Bacillus pumilus: one gene and its partner. The protein of the gene in region 1 interacts with the protein of each later gene in a pairwise test. Links are inferred from orthologs where the notes say so. Each region holds a gene or a part of one and is shown on either strand. Other genes may lie near its edges.

Region 1 (7,795 bases):
TATCTATAAAGTTGTCAAACCAATGTATATTGTACCATACCCCTTCCGAGAGATAGAGCGAATGGGTTACGATGTCGTTCTTTTTTCAATATTAAATTGATCTGATAATAAGAGCCAATTTTGTGGGAAGGATAGACCTAATTTCCAATAAGCAATTCCGTTCAAGTTTAACTCTTTGATGAGATTGAACTTTGCTTGAATCGATCTAGCGTCTTCGAACCATACCTCATGCTCTTTATTAGTGGCATCTGTGTAACGAAAATAAGGTGCTTGTGCTGTTTCGTCGTATAGAATGGAGGCATTATTATTTCTAGCAATGGCAATCGCTTGTTGAGGACTGACGGCTTTAGCAATGGGGCCGCCCTGGACGTAAGGAAGCGTCCAATCATAGCCATATAAATTCTGCCCCATAACAATTTTATTGGCCGGCATGACGGTCAGTGCATATTCAATGACTTGGCGGACAGGTCCAATGGGAGAGACAGCTTGCGCAGGGCCGCCGCTGTATCCCCATTCATAGGTCATTAACACAACATGATCGACGATCTTCCCAATGGCTTCATAGTCATGAGCTTCATACCATTTTCCCTTTTGCTGACTGCTTGTTTTAGGGGCAAGTGCAACAGAAATTGTCCATCCTTCTTGATGGAAGCGGGTTGTTGCCTCTCTTAAAAATTGAATGTAAGCATCTTTATCAGCAGGACGTAAATATTCAAAATCAAAATGGATTTCTTTTAATTGATACTTTTTAGCAACACGAACGATTTCATTTAAAAATGTGGTTTTGACAGATTGGTTATTTAAAAGAATTCGCCCAAGTTCATCACTGAATTTTTCATTCTCTAGGTTTGTCACTACCATGGATAAAACGGTTCTGCTCTGAGCGGCTATTTGAGGTAGCTGATCTAACGGTGGTTCTTTCAGTGTTCCGTCTCTTTGCGCTTGGAAACTAAAGGCGCCTAAATGGGTTAAATATGGAGAGGCCTCTCTAGCTGCTTGTTTTAAGTTTTCACTGACTTGATTTCCCCTTGGTTCAATGTAAGCATTCGAATTAATGTTCCTTTTCGGTCTTTGAGGAATATAGAGCAAGAAGCGAATAGGTAGTATCGCTTCAGGCCGAATTCTATTCACACGTGCCAACTCCTCCACTGAAATTCGAAATCGTCTTCCAATTTGATAAAGTGTGTCATTTTGTTTGACCTCATAAAATTGTCCTCTAATTGGAATGACAATTGTTTGTCCAATGACGAGTTGATTTGGTGTTTCAATATCGTTGGTACGGATGATTTCATTGACTGTTGTTTTAAAGCGCATGGCAATTTCGTTTAAAGTATCTCCTCTTTTGACAACATAAATTTGAATAGTCAACGCCCCCTTTGTTATTGCTAACAATTTATGAGGGTTATGGATAAATCATGTTTGATTTTCATTCGTGATCTCTTTAGCAGTGGTGATTTTTGCTAGTAGAACGTTCTCCATCATCGTTAAAGCATATTCGTTATCTCTGTCGTCATTTGATGCGATACAATCTTTAGGTACAATTAAGTTGTATTCTCGCATGTATGCGTCATTTGCAGTGAACAGAACGCAAATGTTTCCTGCAATTCCAGTCAAAATGATGTCTTGTACACCTAATTCATTTAAGAGTGTTTCTAGTGCAGTTCCGTAGAAGGCCGAATGCTTCGGTTTAATTAAGAAGTAATCATCTTTAGATGGTGCCATTTTCTCTAAAATAGGGGCGCTTCTTTCGTTTTTGCATGTTTCCATCACAGCTTGAATATCAGCCTTCCAGAGACCGTAGTGGTCGTTGATATAGATGATTGGCCAATTTTCCTTGAAAGCATGATCTTTAAGAGCTAAAATCTTATTGGTCATTTGCTCTGTTTTATCAGCGAGCACATGTCCCATTTCAAAATCAAAATTATTAATCATGTCGATAATAAGCAGTGCCTTTTGGTGCTTTGACAAAGTAAGACCCCCTTTAAAAGATTGTGCTAATATGTTAACCTCAATATCCTTTTAAAAAACATGAAAAGAGAGCCGTGCTATGACGAGAGATGAACAGTTTATGCAAGAAGCTATTTCTGAAGCCTTAAAAGCAGAACAAATAGGAGAAGTACCAATCGGTGCCATCATCGTTGTTGATGACCAAATTGTGAGCCGCGCTCATAATTTAAGGGAAACAGAGCAGCGTTCAATTGCACATGCAGAATTACTTGCTATTGATGAAGCGTGTAAAACGACTGGAAGCTGGCGTTTAGAAGATGCTGTACTTTATGTGACGCTTGAACCGTGTCCTATGTGTGCGGGAGCGATTGTCCTTTCTAGAGTGAAAAAGGTCGTTTTCGGTGCATACGATCCAAAAGGTGGATGTGCAGGTACTTTAATGAATTTACTGGATGATGAACGGTTCAATCATCAGTCTGAAGTCATTGGTGGTGTACTTGAAAATGAGTGCGGTGAGCTGTTAAGTCAGTTCTTCCGAAATCTCCGTCAGCGAAAGAAACAAGCCAAAAGTAAATGAATGGATGTCGTTTGCAATTTCAGCTATAAAAAGGTATACTTATGTCTGCGTCACTAACAATTTAATATTCATTTTGCCGTGCTAAGCGGGGAGGTAGCGGTGCCCTGTACTCGCAATCCGCTCTAGCGAGGCCGAATCCCTTCTCAAGGTTCGTTTACTTCAAGGTCTGCCTTAAATAAGTGGTGTTGACGTCTGGGTCCTGCGCAATGGGAATTCATGAACCATGTCAGGTCCGGAAGGAAGCAGCATTAAGTGAAACCTCTCATGTGCCGCAGGGTTGCCTGGGCCGAGCTAACTGTTTAAGTAACGCTTGGGGTAGCGAATCGACAGAAGGTGCACGGTAAATCAATATTAAATGTAACTCATCTAGTTAATCTAGGTGAGTTTTTTGTTGCTGTTTAAAGAATAGTTCAGCTGCTTTGTTTATACAAATAGGCAAAAAACCTTTTTAGAGTCTTTTTGTTTTTTCATTAATCACAATAGGAACAAAAGTTCTCCATGGTGTTGCAGAACAATTCGAAAATCTAGAAAACACGTTTTTGATTCATAAAAAGTAGAAAATCTATAGTTGAAATCATCATTTTCGCTTATTAGAAAATAAAGGTGTGCTTTTGAATTGATCGGTGCATCATGTATAATGAAAATGATGATAAATGGAGGAGGGCGTATTTGTGAGTTATCAAGCTTTATATCGAGTGTTCAGACCTCAAGTTTTTGAGGATGTTGTTGGACAAGAACACATCACAAAAACGTTGCAAAATGCCCTTTTGCAGAAGAAGTTTTCTCATGCTTACTTATTTTCAGGTCCTAGAGGGACAGGTAAAACAAGTGCTGCCAAAATCTTTGCGAAGGCAGTGAACTGTGAAAAGTCACCTGTGAGTGAACCTTGTAATGAATGTGATGCCTGTAAAGGGATTACAAACGGCTCGATTTCAGACGTGATTGAAATAGACGCTGCCTCAAACAACGGGGTTGATGAAATCCGTGATATACGTGATAAAGTGAAATTTGCTCCTTCGGCGGTTACATATAAGGTTTATATTATAGATGAAGTACATATGCTCTCTATCGGGGCATTTAATGCCCTCCTTAAAACGTTAGAGGAGCCGCCTGCTCATTGTATCTTTATTTTGGCTACCACAGAGCCTCATAAGATTCCTCTTACCATCATATCCCGTTGTCAGAGATTTGATTTTAAACGAATCACGACAAAAGATATTGTTGGAAGAATGAAGAAAATTGTAGATGCAGAAAGCCTAAATGTACAAGAGGGCTCGCTCGAGATTATCGCTAGTGCAGCAGATGGCGGTATGCGTGATGCACTAAGCCTCTTAGATCAAGCGATCTCATTTAGTGGTGAGCAGCTGACAATTGATGATGCGCTGCTCATTACAGGAGCTGTTTCTCAGCATTTCATTAGTCAGCTAGCCGAAGCAATTTTTGATCAAAATATTGCTGTAGCGTTAGATACCTTAAATGAATTACTTCAGCAGGGGAAAGATGCTGCTAAATTAATAGAGGACATGATCTTTTACTTTAGAGATATGCTGCTTTATAAAACGGCACCGGATCTGGAGGGGGTCCTTGAAAAGGTAAAGGTCGATGAAAATTTCGTGACGCTTTCGGATCGTGTGACACCTCAATTTCTATATGAAACAATTGAAGTGCTGAATAAAAGCCACCAAGAAATGAAATGGACGAATCATCCAAGGATTTTCTTTGAGGTAGCTGTTGTCAAGCTATGTCAATCAACGGCTGGAATAACACAAGCTCATGCTAACGCTGATTTAACGGCGCTAACGGATAAAATAGACAGGTTGGAACAGGAGCTATCGAGGATAAGAGCTGAGGGTGTGCCAATGTCTCATTCTCATCATCCTCAAGAAAAAAAGGAAGCACCTCGACCACAAACGAGTAACAAAAATGGATACCGTGCACCTGTCGGCCGAATTCACGAGATTCTAAAAGAAGCAAAACGTCCAGAGTTAGAAAAAATTAAAGGCAAATGGGGAGAACTCCTTGCCCACTTGAAACAGCAGAATAAGGTGTCTCACGCTGCACTATTAACGGATAGTGAACCAGTTGCTGCTGCTTCTCATGCCTTTGTTTTAAAATTCAAGTTTGAAATACACTGTAAAATGGTTGCCGAAGATAAAAGCGGTGTTCGAACCAACCTTGAGCAGCTATTAGAGTCTATGTTAGGAAAAAGAGTGGAATTAGTTGGCGTTCCTGACGCTCAATGGGGTAAAATAAGAGAAGAATTTTTAAGAGATCATCAGCCGGATGAACAGGCAGATGGTCAGGGGACTTCTGCTGAAGAGGATCCATTGATTGCAGAAGCAAAGAAGTTAGTAGGAAACGATTTAATTGAAATTAAAGATTAATAAAAATGAAAGAGAGTGGTTTTCATATGCGCGGTGGAATGGGAAATATGCAAAAAATGATGAAACAAATGCAAAAAATGCAAAAGGATATGGCTAAGGCTCAAGAAGAGCTTGCTGAAAAAGTCCTTGAAGGTACAGCGGGTGGCGGTATGGTCACTGTAAAAGTAAATGGACAAAAAGAAGTTGTTGATGTAGCAATCAATGAAGAAGTTGTTGATCCAGAAGATATCGATATGCTTCAAGATCTTGTACTTGCAGCAACAAACGACGCATTGAAAAAAGTCGATGAGTTAACGAATGAAACAATGGGTCAATTCACAAAAGGAATGAACATGCCAGGTTTATTCTAGGAGGAATAACTGAAGATGCAATATCCTGAACCAATATCAAAGCTGATTGACAGCTTTATGAAATTGCCAGGAATCGGACCGAAAACTGCGGTTCGTCTGGCTTTTTTTGTTCTTAGTATGCAGGAAGATGTCGTACTAGATTTCGCGAAAGCGCTTGTTAATGCAAAGCGTAATTTAACTTATTGTTCGGTATGCGGCCATATCACAGACCAAGATCCTTGCTATATTTGTGAAGATACAAGAAGAGATCAATCTGTTATCTGTGTAGTGCAAGACCCAAAAGATGTGATCGCAATGGAAAAGATGAAAGAATACAACGGCTTATACCATGTGCTTCATGGTGCCATTTCACCGATGGACGGAATTGGCCCAGAGGATATTAAAATTCCTGACCTGTTAAAAAGATTGCAAGACGATCAAGTGACAGAGGTGATCCTTGCAACCAATCCAAACATTGAAGGAGAGGCTACAGCCATGTATATCTCTAGACTGTTGAAACCATCAGGAATTAAACTCTCTCGCATTGCTCACGGACTTCCAGTAGGTGGAGACTTAGAGTATGCGGATGAAGTCACACTGTCTAAAGCTCTAGAAGGCAGACGTGAGATGTAGGAAGGAGAAGTACGGTACATGGGTTTTCTTCGCAGAAAATCAATTCGAAAAGAATTCGATGAGAAATTAATTCAACAGCTTTTTAAGCAAAAGGAAGAATGGAACAGACAAAAAAAGCTTGTCGCAAATAGCGTTGAGCCTTCACCGGACATTCTATTCGAATTAAAGCTTGCTCAAGCGAAGTACTTTTTCTATCTAAGAGAAGCGAAAAAGAGGAATTTACGTTTAAACAACTGGAGATAGCAGGTCTATTTTACATAGTCCTCTCATATGCTTGTACTATTCATATGAAGAGGAGATGAGAGGATTATGGAACCTGTTATTGTGATCGGGTCAATTTTGCTAGCTGTACTATTGTTGTTTATGTCAGGTGTTCAAGCGAACCCCTTCAAATGGTTAGGGCTGATCGGAGTAAAGTTTGTGGCAGGTGCTCTTTTTTTATTTTGCCTCAATCTATTTGGAGAGAGTCTAGGATTACATGTCTCTATTAACCCTGTAACGAGTGGAATCAGTGGTTTATTGGGCATCCCAGGCGTAGCAGCTTTAGTCGTAATTGAAAAATTTATTATTTAATGAGAAATATTGTTGACTTTGATCCTGTATGGTGGTAAATTAATATACGTCGCTGATGACGAAGAAACGAAAAAACATTATAACAAAAAAGTTGTTGACATTAACAATTTAAATATGGTATGATGTTCTAGTCGCTTCTGAAGCGGTAAACAAGTTCTTTGAAAACTAAACAAGACAAAACGTACCTGTTAATTCGAGTTTTTATAAAAAAATCCTATGAAATATCATAGGTAGTCAGTCAAACTGGCGAAAAACAAAACTTCGGTTTTGTACTTTTTCGGAGAGTTTGATCCTGGCTCAGGACGAACGCTGGCGGCGTGCCTAATACATGCAAGTCGAGCGGACAGAAGGGAGCTTGCTCCCGGATGTTAGCGGCGGACGGGTGAGTAACACGTGGGTAACCTGCCTGTAAGACTGGGATAACTCCGGGAAACCGGAGCTAATACCGGATAGTTCCTTGAACCGCATGGTTCAAGGATGAAAGACGGTTTCGGCTGTCACTTACAGATGGACCCGCGGCGCATTAGCTAGTTGGTGGGGTAATGGCTCACCAAGGCGACGATGCGTAGCCGACCTGAGAGGGTGATCGGCCACACTGGGACTGAGACACGGCCCAGACTCCTACGGGAGGCAGCAGTAGGGAATCTTCCGCAATGGACGAAAGTCTGACGGAGCAACGCCGCGTGAGTGATGAAGGTTTTCGGATCGTAAAGCTCTGTTGTTAGGGAAGAACAAGTGCGAGAGTAACTGCTCGCACCTTGACGGTACCTAACCAGAAAGCCACGGCTAACTACGTGCCAGCAGCCGCGGTAATACGTAGGTGGCAAGCGTTGTCCGGAATTATTGGGCGTAAAGGGCTCGCAGGCGGTTTCTTAAGTCTGATGTGAAAGCCCCCGGCTCAACCGGGGAGGGTCATTGGAAACTGGGAAACTTGAGTGCAGAAGAGGAGAGTGGAATTCCACGTGTAGCGGTGAAATGCGTAGAGATGTGGAGGAACACCAGTGGCGAAGGCGACTCTCTGGTCTGTAACTGACGCTGAGGAGCGAAAGCGTGGGGAGCGAACAGGATTAGATACCCTGGTAGTCCACGCCGTAAACGATGAGTGCTAAGTGTTAGGGGGTTTCCGCCCCTTAGTGCTGCAGCTAACGCATTAAGCACTCCGCCTGGGGAGTACGGTCGCAAGACTGAAACTCAAAGGAATTGACGGGGGCCCGCACAAGCGGTGGAGCATGTGGTTTAATTCGAAGCAACGCGAAGAACCTTACCAGGTCTTGACATCCTCTGACAACCCTAGAGATAGGGCTTTCCCTTCGGGGACAGAGTGACAGGTGGTGCATGGTTGTCGTCAGCTC
Region 2 (4,230 bases), 2.5 Mb from region 1 along the record:
GGCATCAAAAGTTCCACCGATAGCTGCGACAAGCGCCCAAATCTTTAAACGGTTGGCAAGACTCGTAATAATGGATAAAGGCGGCTGACCAGATAAATAAGCACCAACACCACCTATGATGGCACCGCCCAAAATGACCCCAAGAGCAATAAAATAACAGCTAATAAAATTCGGAATAAAAGCTTCCTTCACATCCATTGTGTCCACCTCACTCTATTCAATATATGGTGTGTGCGGGACAAGTATGAACGGACAGAAAAGAAAGAACATTTGTTTCTCACCGCATCGCGTTTTATAATGAAAGAATGACTTTAGACGAAAGGAGTGGATTAAGCATGTCTTATGTTCATCTTCAGGTCCACAGTGGATACAGCTTATTAAGCAGTGCGGCAAAAGTAAAGGAGCTCGTGCTGAAAGCGAAAGAACTTGGCTGCAAGGCGCTCGCTCTTACCGATGACCATGTGATGTATGGAACGGTTGAATTTTATAAGGAATGTAAAAAACATGGCATCAAGCCGGTCATCGGTTTAACAGCTTCTGTCTTCATAGATGAACAAGAGACAGAGGCTTATCCCTTGGTACTCCTTGCCAAAAACAATGAAGGCTATCAAAACTTGATCAAAATCAGCAGTGTGCTGAAATCAAAATCAAAAGCTGGACTGAAAGAAAAATGGCTGAAAAGCTATCACCGCGGGCTCATTGCCATTACGCCGGGCGCTTCTGGCTACATTGAAACGCTGCTTCAGCATGATCAGATAGAAGAAGCGCATGATGCGGCGAAACAATTGAAAGATATTTTCGGTGAGGGACATGTGTACATCGCACTTCAGCCATTTCAGCAAGACGAATCGTTTGCCGGTAAACTCAGGGACGTCTCAAAAAGTGCGGAGATTCCTCTTGTTGCGACGGGAGATGTCCACTATATCAATCGAGAAGACAAAACCGCCTATACGTGTTTAAAAGCCATTAAAGCAGGGCAGCAGCTGTCAGAGATTGAGGAAGACCGAGGAGAAAAGCATTTCAGAACCCTTGAAGAAATGAAGGAATGGTATGCGCAAGATGAGGAGCTGCTGACAAGAACGGTGGAGATCGCAGACCGCTGTGAAGTCGATTTAAATCTTGGGCAGACAAAACTCCCTTCCTATCCGACTCCTGATCAATCAACAGCAGATCAGTTTTTACGCAGAGTGTGCGCAGAAGGGATGAAGCAAAGAAAGATTGCTTCAAATGATACGTATGTGAAAAGACTTGAGTACGAACTGAGCATTATCCAAAAAATGAATTTCAGTGATTATTTTCTCATCGTGTGGGATTTTATGAAGTATGCCCATGATCAAGGCATTGTCACAGGGCCAGGACGTGGATCGGCAGCAGGGTCACTTGTTGCGTATGTATTGTTTATTACAGATGTTGATCCGCTCCGTCACGGTCTGTTGTTTGAGCGTTTCTTAAATCCTGAGCGAATCAGTATGCCAGATATTGATATTGATTTCCCCGATACGAGAAGAGATGAAATCATTTCTTATGTAAAAGACAAATACGGAGACATGCATGTGGCACAAATTGTCACGTTTGGAACACTTGCAGCAAAGGCGGCCTTAAGAGATGTTGGACGTGTAATGGGGATTGATTCAAAGGCAGCGGACCGTCTTGCAAAGCTGATTCCGTCAAAGCCAGGAACGACGCTGAAAGAAGCGGTGACTGCATCCCCTGAATTAAAAACGATGCTCCAGCAATCCGAGGAGCTTCGAAAGGTCTTTCAAACCGCTTTAAAGGTTGAAGGCTTGCCAAGACATACCTCGACACATGCAGCCGGCGTTGTGCTGAGCGAGGAGCCGCTGACAGAGGTCGTTCCGATTCAAGACGGCCATGATGGTGTGTATTTAACGCAGTATGCGATGAATTATTTAGAAGATCTCGGACTTTTAAAGATGGATTTCTTAGGACTAAGAAACTTAACCTTAATTGAATCCATTAAAAACCAGATTGAAAGACAGGAAAACGTCCACATTAGCTTTAGTGACATTTCATATGAAGATCAGAAAACATTTGAATTGTTATCAGCGGGAGATACAACTGGGATTTTCCAGCTTGAATCACAAGGAATGCGTCAGGTGCTGAGACGCCTGAAGCCCTCTAGTTTAGAAGACATCGTGGCGGTCAATGCCCTCTACCGTCCAGGTCCAATGGAGAATATCCCGCTCTTTATCGACCGAAAGCACGGCAGAGTCAAGGTCTCTTATCCGCATCCTGATTTGTATGACATTTTAAAGGACACATATGGGGTCATCGTCTATCAGGAGCAAATCATGCTGATTGCGGCGAAGATGGCAGGCTTTCAGCTGGGCGAGGCAGATCTATTAAGAAGAGCAGTTTCGAAGAAGGATAAAAAGGTCCTTGATGAAGAGCGAAGCCATTTTGTTGAAGGATGCCTAAAAAAGGAGTATCCTGTTAACATTGCAAATGACGTTTATGACTTAATCGTCAAATTTGCAAACTATGGTTTTAATAGAAGCCATGCTGTTGCATATAGCATGATTGGCTTTCAGCTTGCTTACTTAAAAGCGCATTATCCGTTATATTTTATGTGCGGACTTTTAACGAGTGTGATTGGAAATGAAGACAAAGTCGCTCAATATTTCTATGAGGCAAAGGAAAAAGGGATATCTGTGTTGAAGCCTTCTATTAATAAGAGTGAATTTCCATTTACGGTTGAAAAAGGGGAGATCCGCTACAGCTTAAGAGCGATCAAAAATGTCGGAGTGTCAGCTGTAAAGGATATATACAGGGCAAGACAGGAAAAGCCGTTTGAAGATTTATTTGATTTTTGCGCAAGAGTATCAGCAAAGAGTGTCAACCGAAAAACGATTGAAGCGCTCATTTTTTCAGGGGCGATGGATGAGCTTTATCCAAATCGTGCTTCGTTATTGGCATCAATAGATATTGCATTAGACCACGTGTCATTTTTAAATCCAGATGATCAACTGGACTTTCTGGGGGATACAACCTTCTCCATTAAGCCAAAATATGCGGAGATAGAAGAACTGCCGCTTGTCGATCTCCTGCAATTTGAAAAGGAGGCACTTGGGTTATATTTATCAAATCATCCTGTACAAACGTACCGAGATCGCTTAAGAGAGAATGGTGCAGTGGAAATCATCAGACTTTCTTCCTATATAAAGCGAAAGGTCTCAATGGGTGGTCTTTTGACAAAAGTGAAATCGATTCGGACAAAAAATGGACAATCGATGGCATTTGTCACATTTGGGGATGAAACGGGAGAAATGGAAGGCGTCGTCTTTCCAGAGCAATTTAGAAAGCTGTCCCCCTTACTTGAGGAGGGCGCCATGCTTTATGTTGAAGGCAGAATAGATGTCAGAAATGACAGCAGCCAAATCATCGTGCAAGAAGCCGTTCTGCTTGAAGAGATGGGCACACAAAGAAAAGAGTCTGTCTACATTCGGGTGAAAGAAGAAAACCATACGCAGGAACTGCTAGAGCAAGTAAAGCGGGTGATCTCGATGCACAGCGGAGAAGCAGATGTCTATTTGTATTATGAGAAGCAAAAAAAGACAGTGAGACTTCCAGATGCATACAAGGTTCATGCAGATCATGCTGTGATTTTCCAGTTAAAAGAGCTGCTTGGTGAACAAAACGTTGTGATTAAATGATGACAAATCACCTGAATATGTTTTACAAATTCACCTATTGTGTTATCATTTTAAAGATTCTGTGTATTTAAAACTGCCAGTATGTGCTTATCAACTTAGCAATTCATTAAATCATTTTCCACTTGAAGGAGTGTTCATCACATGTCATTAAGAGAAGAAGCATTACATATGCACAAAGAGAATCAAGGCAAACTCGAATCAAAATCAAAAGTACAAGTGAAAAATGCAAAAGACTTGAGCTTGGCTTACTCACCTGGTGTTGCAGAACCATGTAAAGATATTTATGACGACACAAGCAAAGTGTATGATTATACAATGAAAGGCAATATGGTCGCTGTTGTCACAGACGGAAGCGCTGTTTTAGGGCTTGGTAATATTGGGGCAGAAGCATCTCTACCAGTAATGGAAGGAAAAGCTGTATTATTCAAAAGCTTCGCGGGCGTTGATGCCTTCCCAATCGCGCTTGCGACAAACGATGTAGACAAAATCGTTGAAACAGTAAAGCTTCTTGAGCCAACGTTTGGCGGTGTCAACCTTGAAGATATTGCAGCTCCAAACT

What was found. The genes of interacting proteins can lie anywhere in the genome.
Region 2: the proteins of dnaX (region 1) and dnaE interact in binary tests that used the Escherichia coli proteins (3 or more experiments, as listed by UniProt). The link is inferred for Bacillus pumilus from one-to-one orthologs.

Annotation. Positions count from the first base shown.
Region 1 is NZ_CP046128.1:25,972-33,766, forward strand. The notes cover bases 2,627-5,551. They hold dnaX (DNA polymerase III subunit gamma/tau), read left to right. Parts: upstream 2,627-3,195; coding sequence 3,196-4,908; downstream 4,909-5,551. Other genes in these bases: GKC25_RS00145 (YbaB/EbfC family nucleoid-associated protein), read left to right, coding at 4,935-5,258; recR (recombination protein RecR), read left to right, coding at 5,274-5,551. Outside these bases: GKC25_RS00120 (glycosyl hydrolase family 18 protein), read right to left, coding at 67-1,314; GKC25_RS00125 (isochorismatase family cysteine hydrolase), read right to left, coding at 1,414-1,968; tRNA adenosine(34) deaminase TadA, read left to right, coding at 2,048-2,524; more of recR, read left to right, coding at 5,552-5,870; GKC25_RS00155 (YaaL family protein), read left to right, coding at 5,889-6,113; GKC25_RS00160 (pro-sigmaK processing inhibitor BofA family protein), read left to right, coding at 6,180-6,443. UniProt on the Escherichia coli protein: Part of the beta sliding clamp loading complex, which hydrolyzes ATP to load the beta clamp onto primed DNA to form the DNA replication pre-initiation complex.
Region 2 is NZ_CP046128.1:2,501,733-2,505,962, reverse strand. What follows is about bases 1-3,871. They hold dnaE (DNA polymerase III subunit alpha), read left to right. Parts: upstream 1-335; coding sequence 336-3,671; downstream 3,672-3,871. Other genes in these bases: GKC25_RS12685 (NAD(P)-dependent malic enzyme), read left to right, coding at 3,813-3,871; GKC25_RS12695 (YtrH family sporulation protein), read right to left, coding at 1-198. Outside these bases: more of GKC25_RS12685, read left to right, coding at 3,872-4,230. UniProt on the Escherichia coli protein: DNA polymerase III is a complex, multichain enzyme responsible for most of the replicative synthesis in bacteria. This DNA polymerase also exhibits 3' to 5' exonuclease activity. The alpha chain is the DNA polymerase catalytic subunit.